Regions from separate parts of the Pandoraea sp. PE-S2R-1 genome, predicted to be linked through region 1. Evidence: predicted binding sites of a transcription regulator. Region 1 holds the regulator's gene; the other holds the start of a gene.
What was found. Region 1 encodes NrdR, which represses ribonucleotide reductase genes. Its sites were predicted from a motif close to CACNANATNTNGTG; they were not measured.
Positions count from the first base shown of each region.

Region 2: the regulator NrdR is predicted to act here: its motif matches at 2,336-2,349, upstream of CDV44_RS01515 (ribonucleoside-diphosphate reductase subunit alpha).

Region 1 is NZ_NGUR01000007.1:130,340-134,761, forward strand. It holds gene CDV44_RS03265 (NAD(P)-dependent alcohol dehydrogenase) at 1-135, shown strand, start outside; ZMP/ZTP riboswitch at 225-332, shown strand; gene glyA (serine hydroxymethyltransferase) at 431-1,678, shown strand; gene nrdR (transcriptional regulator NrdR) at 1,697-2,179, shown strand; gene CDV44_RS03280 (autotransporter outer membrane beta-barrel domain-containing protein) at 2,471-3,586, shown strand; gene CDV44_RS03285 (porin) at 3,734-4,422, opposite strand, start outside.
Region 2 is NZ_NGUR01000005.1:53,906-58,327, forward strand. It holds gene CDV44_RS01495 (inner membrane protein YpjD) at 1-126, shown strand, start outside; gene CDV44_RS01500 (PP0621 family protein) at 133-411, shown strand; gene CDV44_RS01505 (DUF1269 domain-containing protein) at 635-1,147, shown strand; gene ampD (1,6-anhydro-N-acetylmuramyl-L-alanine amidase AmpD) at 1,587-2,213, shown strand; gene CDV44_RS01515 (ribonucleoside-diphosphate reductase subunit alpha) at 2,589-4,422, shown strand, end outside.

The DNA of each region.
Region 1 (4,422 bases):
GAAGCGCTGGCCGCCGCCGTGGACCGCCATGAAATCGTGCCGGTGGTCGACGCCGTCTACGATTTCGCAGACTTCGGCCAGGCCTTGGCGCACCTGCGCCGGGGGGCGTTCGGCAAGGTTGTTGTGCGCGTGTAACGGGCGTAGAGGGGCGTAAGAGGGGCGCGCGCGGCGGGCGGCATGGGCGGTTGCCTAACGCCCAAAGCTCGCATACACTATCGACGCCACAAACCCCGCGTGACTGGCGATTAGGGTGCACAGCCTTGTGTGCCCGAGGTGGAGCAACCCACCGGGAAGCGCAGGGGTCTTATTTGCCGTTCGCCTGGGCAGCCGTGATGGTTGGTGCTGCCCTGTCTATCGTCTTCCAAAGCACAAAGGAAGATGCGCTGCGCCATCCCCTCCCGGAAAACCTGTTCAATTCAACGCAAACGCCATGTTCGATAAATCGAAATCCACTGTTGCCGCCGTCGATCCCGAAGTCTGGGCCGCGATTCAGAAGGAAGATCAGCGTCAGGAAGACCACATTGAGCTGATCGCGTCGGAAAACTACACCAGCCCGGCCGTGATGGAAGCGCAGGGCTCGCAGCTGACCAACAAGTACGCCGAAGGCTATCCGGGCAAGCGCTACTACGGCGGTTGCGAATATGTCGACGTCGTCGAGCAACTGGCGATCGACCGTGTGAAGGCGCTGTTCGGGGCAGAAGCCGCGAACGTGCAGCCGAACTCGGGCTCGCAAGCCAATCAGGGCGTGTATTTCGCCATGCTCAAGCCGGGCGACACGATCATGGGCATGAGCCTCGCCCACGGCGGTCACCTGACGCACGGTTCGCCGGTGAACATGTCGGGCAAGTGGTTCAACGTGGTGAGCTACGGCCTGAACGAGAACGAAGACATCGATTACGACGCTGCCGAGAAGCTCGCGCAGCAACACAAGCCGAAGCTGATCGTGGCCGGTGCCTCGGCCTTCGCGCTGAAGATCGACTTCGAGCGTATGTCGCAGATCGCCAAGTCGGTCGGCGCGTACTTCATGGTCGACATGGCGCACTACGCCGGTCTGATCGCCGCCGGTGTGTACCCGAACCCGGTGCCGCACGCCGACTTCGTGACCACCACGACGCACAAGAGCCTGCGCGGCCCGCGCGGCGGCGTGATCCTGATGAAGGCCGAGTTCGAGAAGCCGATCAATTCGGCCATCTTCCCGGGCATTCAGGGTGGCCCGCTCATGCACGTGATCGCCGGTAAGGCCGTCGCGTTCAAGGAAGCCGCCACGCCGGAATTCAAGGCTTATCAAGAGCAAGTCGTGAAGAACGCACGCGTGCTGGCCGAGACGCTGGTAGCGCGCGGTCTGCGTATCGTGTCGGGCAAGACCGAATCGCACGTGATGCTGGTCGATCTGCGCGCCAAGAACATCACCGGCAAGGCAGCGGAAGCCGCCCTGGGTGCTGCGCACATCACCGTGAACAAGAACGCGATCCCGAACGATCCGGAAAAGCCGTTCGTCACGAGCGGTGTGCGTCTGGGTTCGCCGGCAATGACCACGCGCGGCTTCAAGGAAGACGAAGCCAAGCTGGTCGGCAACCTGATCGCCGACGTGCTCGAAAACCCGGAAAACGAGGAAAACCTGGCCAAGGTGCGTGCACAAGTGGCCGAGTTGACCAAGCGTTTCCCGGTCTACGGCTAAGCGGACGGCCCCGCACGCATGCGTTGCCCGTTCTGCCGGCATGACGACACGCAAGTCATCGACTCGCGTGAAGCGGAAGACGGCGCTGCCATTCGGCGGCGCCGGCGCTGTCCGTCGTGCGACAAGCGATTCACCACTTATGAGCGCGTCGAGCTGACGATGCCGGCCGTCGTCAAGAAAGACGGCAGCCGTGCGGAGTACGACCGTGCGAAGGTGCGCGCCAGCATGCAGTTGGCGATTCGCAAGCGCCCCGTGAGTGCCGAAGCGATGGATGCCGCGATTGCGCGCATCGAGTACAAGCTGCTGGCCGGCGCGGAGCGCGAAGTGGTGAGCCAGCGCATTGGCGAACTGGTGATGCGCGAGCTCAAGCGTCTGGACAAGATCGCGTACATCCGGTTCGCGTCGGTGTATCGCAGCTTCGAAGACATCGCGGAGTTCCGCGATGTGCTCGAAGAGATCGACAGCACCGACGTCAAGCCCAAGCGCAAGCCGGTGGCCTGAACACGAGCGCCGCAAACGCTGCGCATGCAGGACGGAAAACCCGTCGTTCCCGAAAGGGTGCGGCGGGTTTTTTATTGGCTATTCATTCCGTGAATTTAATGTCGATAATCTGCAATGTTGGGAAAACGTCCAAATGAAGATTGAGTGATGTATTAAAAGAACGTATGGGTGACCGGCTTTCCATAAGCTGCCTCATAGAATTCGCGAGCCTTGCCGGATGGCGATATGCCGTCGTCTGGAGCGTGATGAAGCGATTCATCATTTCTCGCGAATTAAATGAGGGGTTATCAAATGAAAGCAGTGGGTTATCAGTCGTTCACGCTTCGTATCGGCGGAATATTCTCAGCGGCGGTTGCGCTTTTCTCGATGGGGGTGTCGCCGGCGAATGCTGAAGAAGTGGCTGAAATGCGCCGCACGCTCATCGTGCTCTCAGGTGCGGCGCAGTTGAACAACGCCGCCATGGCGCAAGGGGCGGCCAGCGCATTTCAACGGGCCATGCAAACACGGATGATGAGCGGCGGGGCGATGTTCGATGACGCCCCCGGCAAGGGCCTTGCGCCCGACGGCAGAAACATCGTCGGCTGGGCGTCGTTCACCGGCGAGCGCTCACATCAAAACGGCGAAACGGGGTTGTTCGACGTGCGTGGCGTGAACGGTGCGATCGGTGTGGACTCGCGAATCAGTGCGAACACGATCGTTGGCGCGTCATTGGGCGTGGGCAATCACAACTCGCAGATCGAGGATCAACTGGGCGAAGCCCGGGTCAACAGCGTCAGTCTGGGTGTGTACGCGTCGCATCTGAGTGACCAGCAGTGGCTCGTCAACGGCGGCGTGTCGTACACCAATCACAGCCTGAAGAGCGATCGCAGCATCGACACGAGCGACGTTTCGCCGCGCATCAAAAGCAACACGCGAGGCAACACCTTCGGCGCGTTCGGCGAAGTGGGGCGGCGCAATGCCCTTGCCGGCATCAACGTGGATTCGACGCTGGGTATGCGCTTCCTGTCCACGCGCGTGAACGCCTTCGACGAGACCGGCGGCGACATCTCCGCTGAGAATGCCCTGAAGATCGGCTCGCAGTCACGCACGTCAACGCGTGGCATCGTCGGCGTGCGCCTGTGGCGCGAACTGGTCAACGTGGGGGGCGGCAAGGCGATTCCCTCGCTACGCGTGGCCTACGAGTACGAGTTTGGCGACAAGCGCAGCAGCCTGACCAACGCCTTCTACGGCGCCACGCGTTCGTTCACGGTTCAGAGCGCGAAGCTCGGCGCCCACATCGTTACGGCCGATCTTGGCGTTGACGTTCAATTCCAGAAGCAGTTCGACGTGCATGTCGGGGGCAGCATGAGCGCCCGCCGCGGTGAAACCACTGTGGGGGGCGGTGTCTCGGCGCGGTATCGCTTCTAAGTCGAGGCGTCACCCCGATACTTGACGGCAGAAAGTCACGATCAGCGCGTGCACAAAGCAAAACCCGCCGCAGCCCAGAGGGCCCGGCGGGTTTTTCGTGAGATGACGGACTGGCCAGCCTCGCGCTGTAACGCGGCGGCCGCGACGTCAGAATGAGTGTGAGATCCCGATATAGGCGCCGGTCTGGCCTTTTCCTGGCGGCGGGTTGTCGAGCGAATCGCTCGGAATCGCCGCGACCGAGAAGCTCTGGTTGGCGCTGTTCAACACGTAGGCGACCGTGCCATACAGGAAGGTGCGCTTCGAGAGGTTGTACGTCGTGCCCAATTCGAACATCGTCGCGTGACCGAAGCTCGGCACGTTGACGTGATACACGGCGGCATTCGCGGCCCACACTTGCGTCGCCTGATACTTCACGCCGGCCCAGTAGTGATCGGCACGCGTGGCGAAGTTCGGTGTCGGCGCATCCGGTGCCGACATGTGCGTATAGCCCAGCGACACCGTGAAGCGGTTCAGGAAAATGTTGGCACCGGCGAAGTACTCGCGCGATGACGCGAACACGTCGGTGAACCGCCCGTTGGAATCGCGAATTTCGTCATACAACGCGCGCAACTGAAAGCGGTCGTGGGTGTACGTCAACTGGGCGCCCAGGCCTCGGCCGCTCGTGAACTGCCCGACGACGTTCGAGAAGGCGTACTGGCTGGCGATATCGAAGCCATACCAGTTCGGGCTCTGATAATTGACTGTGTTACTCGCTTGCGGCCAGTTGCGTCCGCGTACCAGCGACGCGGACGAGAAGGCCTGCTGCTGGAACGGATCGAAGTCCCACACCCCGTTAC
Region 2 (4,422 bases), on a different contig from region 1:
TTTTATGGGTGGCGCGGTAAGGTCGCGCTGCGTTGGGTTCTGGCGTCATTCGTGGCGCTGTTGCTGGCGTATGTCGGTTCTCGCTTCGTGCTAGAGGTGGTGCTGCATCGCATGACGGAGACTTGAAGCGCGATGCGCAATATCTTGCTGTTACTGGTGTTGTTGGTGCTGGGCACCTGGTGGATGCGTCATAACGAGCGCAAGCGCGATGCCGACCGTATGCGCCCGCCGCCCGCGAGCGGGGCGAAGACCACCGTGCAACAGTCGCTGCCGCCGGCCGAGCGCATGGTGCGCTGCCAGGAGTGCGATACCTATCTGCCCGAGAGCGACGCGATACATGGCGCCGGCGGCACGCATTTTTGCAGTGGCGCGCATCGCGACGCCTATCTCGCGCGCGAACGCCGCGCCTGAGCCCCGAAGCGCGGCCTCACCGCGCATACGTCGGGGCCCATTCCTCGCATATTCCCCGCGCTTTCTTTCCCGCTGCCTCTCTCTATTAGCAAGCCTGCCCCGGTGGCCGGCTTGCGCATGCCTGTCGCATGCACTAAAACACAGTAACCAGCCCCGTACAAAACAAGAACAAGCATGACGAGACGGGATGGGGGATCAGTCGACAGGAGGGCGCCATATGTTGATGCGCAGACGGATGTATTTCCTTCTTCCCGATTTGGCGAGTGCGCAGCGCACGATGAGTGACCTGCTGCTGGCGCGAATCGAGGAGCGTCACATCCACTTCATGGCACGTGACGAAATGGACCTGGAGGGACTGCACGAGGCTAACCTCCTACAGACTTCCGATATCGTGCACGGCGCCGAAGCCGGGCTCGTGATCGGTGGCTTCTGTGGGCTGGCAGTCGGTGCAGTCGCGGCGTTTTTCCCCATCGTGGGCACACGTCCCCAATGGGAGTTGATGATCATTACCGCGCCGCTCGGTTCGCTGTTCGGCGCGTGGGTGTCGAGCATGATCGGCGTATCGGTGCCGAACTCGCGGCTCAAGATGTTCCGCGAGCCGCTGGAGCAAGGCCAGATTCTGCTGATGGTCGATGTGCGCGAGAGCCGCGTCGACGAGGTTCGCGAGATGTTGAAAGCGCACCATCCCGAAGCGCATATGGAAGGGGTGGAGGCGGCGATTCCGGCATTTCCGTGATCGATGGGTTCATCCGGCCGGCAACGGCCAATGGCGCCGCCCCTGTGAGCGGTGCGGGGTGGTACGCGTGTTGCACGACACGAGTCCGTTGCCACCCCCGGGCGTGGCAACGCCCATGGAAGCCTCTCGGCCTAGAACGGCGAGAGGCTTCTTCTTTGGGGATTCTGCCGATTTTTTTCCGGGCATCGGGCGGGCACAGTAGCGGGAGTGCGCATCACATCGTGCGTCATATCGAGCATCCCTTGACACCCCGCCACGACCGTTGGGCCCCGCGTCGGCGGCGTTACGCCAAGTGGGCTACAATGGCGCCCCTCGCTCTACGGGAGATCGCCGTGCCCGTCATGCTCCAGTCATTTGTGTCCCCTATCGTTGCCCACCGGCCGGATCGCCGCGTCAGCGCTTGCGCTGCGGTATCTCGTATGTTGTCGCGGGGCGCGGCATGAACGCACCGGATCGATCGAAGGTCGAAGGCGCGCCGAACCGGCTGCCGGTCTTCACGCTCGACACCGAAGGCTGGGTGCGCGAAGCGCAGCGACTGCCATCGCCGAATTTCGATGCACGTCCGGCCGGGCTGCCGACCGACTTGCTCGTGGTGCACAACATCTCGCTGCCGCCGGGGCAGTTCGGCGGCGACGAGATTCCCGCGTTCTTCCAGAACCGGCTCGACCACGACGCGCATCCGTTCTTCGACGAGATTCGCGGCGTACACGTGTCGTCGCACTTTCTCGTGCGCCGCGATGGTGCGTTGCAACAGTTCGTGTCGTGCGACGCCCGGGCATGGCACGCCGGTGCATCGTCGTTCGAAGGGCGGGCGCGCTGCAACGATTTCTCGATCGGGGTGGAGCTGGAAGGCACCGACGAGACGCCGTTCACCGAGGCGCAGTACGCGACGCTGGCGGCGCTGACGCAAACGTTGCAGCTGCGTTACCCGATTCAAGCTGTCGCCGGACATGCCGATATAGCACCGGGCCGGAAGACGGATCCGGGGCCGCATTTCGAGTGGCAGCGGTGGCGCCGGATGGCGGGCCTGAACCCTGCGATGTTGCCGTTTCAACCGGCGGATTAACCCCCATGCCGGACTAGGTTTTGCTTGACACGGCGACGCCACGGGCCTTCCCGGCGACACAAATTTTTGAGTTTGCGGAGTGCGTCATCTCCACTATACTTAGTGCCAATTCGGGTGCCGACCACTATATGTAGTGGTTTTTCATGAGGTCGGCGCAGGAAGCAATATCCATCAATACCGTGCTGTCCCGCGGCGTTTTGTGGGGCGGTACAGCAGCAAAGCCGTGCAGCGGACACCTCGAACCCTTGGCCGTCCGTCGGTCGTACGGTGTTCAGCACTTCGCTCCATCGGCGCCCCCAAGGGCGCATTTTTGCCGGCCGTCAAACTGGTAGAGACGCGCTAACAGCACCATCTCATTGGAACGGGAGTTTTTACATGCAGACTAACGAAAACCTCACCCGCCCGAACCCGACGGCCGCCGCGAATGCCGGCAGCACGGGTGCGTCGGCGCCCCAAACCACGGGCGCCTTCGAACCGGCGACCAACGCCGACTTCAAAGTGATTCGACGTAACGGCGCGGTGGTGGGTTTCGAGCCGTCGAAGATCGCCATCGCCGTGACCAAGGCGTTCCTCGCCGTGAACGGCGGTCAGGGTGCGGCTTCGGCGCGTGTTCGCGAACTCGTGGAGCAACTGACGCAAGCCGTCGTGCGTGCGCTGGTGCGCAGCCGCCCGAACGGCGGTACGTTCCACATCGAAGACATTCAGGATCAGGTCGAACTCGCGCTCATGCGCGAAGGCGAGCACAACGTCGCACGTGCCTACGTGCTGTATCGCGAAAAGCGTTCGCAAGAGCGTGCTCACTCGGTCGAAACCACGCAAGAATCGGCAGCGCCTGACGCGCCGGTGCTGCGTGTCACCGACAACGGCGTGACGCGCTCCCTCGACATGGGCGTGCTGCGTGGCGTAGTGCAGGCTGCTTGCGAAAACCTCGGCAACGAAGTCAGCGCCGAGCCGATTCTGACCGAAACCCTCAAGAACCTGTACGACGGCGTGCCGCTGTCGCAGGTGTACGACTCGGCGATCCTCGCCTCGCGTACCCTCATCGAGAAAGAGCCGGCGTACAGCCTCGTCACCGCTCGTATTCTGATGCACACGATCCGCCGCGAAATCCTCGGCGAAGAAGTGCCGCAGGGCGAGATGGCAGCCCGTTACGTCGAATACTTCCCGCGCTTCATCAAGCAAGGCGTGGAAGCCGAACTGCTCGACGAGCAACTGCTCACGTATGACCTGGCCAAGCTGGGCGCCGCACTCGACGCGTCGCGCGACCTCCAGTTCAACTATCTGGGTCTGCAAACGCTGTACGACCGCTACTTCCTGCATATCGACAGCCATCGCATCGAAATGCCGCAGGCGTTCTACATGCGCGTGGCAATGGGTCTGGCATTGAACGAAGTCGAGCGCGAAGCGCGCGCGATCGAGTTCTATCAGATCCTCTCGAGCTTCGACTTCATGAGCTCGACCCCGACGCTGTTCAACTCGGGTACGCGCCGCTCGCAGCTGTCGTCGTGCTACCTGACGACCGTCTCGGACGATCTGGAAGGCATTTACGAAGCGCTCAAGGAAAACGCACTGCTGTCGAAGTTTGCCGGCGGTCTGGGCAACGACTGGACGCAGGTTCGCGCGCTCGGCTCGCATATCAAGGGCACGAACGGCAAGAGCCAGGGCGTGGTGCCGTTCCTGAAGGTGGTCAACGACACGGCCGTGGCCGTGAACCAGGGCGGCAAGCGCAAGGGCGCGGTCTGCGCGTACCTGGAAACGTGGCACCTGGATATCGAAGAATTCCTGGAACTGCGCAAGAACACCGGCGACGACCGTCGCCGTACGCACGACATGAACACGGCGAACTGGATTCCCGATCTGTTCATGAAGCGCGTGATGGAAGGCGGTGAATGGACGCTGTTCTCGCCGTCGACCTGCCCGGACCTGCACGACAAGTACGGCAAGGCCTTCGAGCAGGCGTACACCGCCTACGAAGACAAGGCAGCGCGCGGCGAACTGAAGCTGTTCAAGAAGGTGCCGGCACAAGCGCTCTGGCGCAAGATGCTGGGCATGCTGTTCGAAACCGGCCACCCGTGGATCACGTTCAAGGACCCGTGCAACATCCGTTCGCCGCAGCAGCACGTGGGCGTGGTGCACTCGTCGAACCTGTGCACGGAAATCACGCTGAACACGAGCGAGACCGAAATTGCCGTGTGTAACCTCGGCTCGG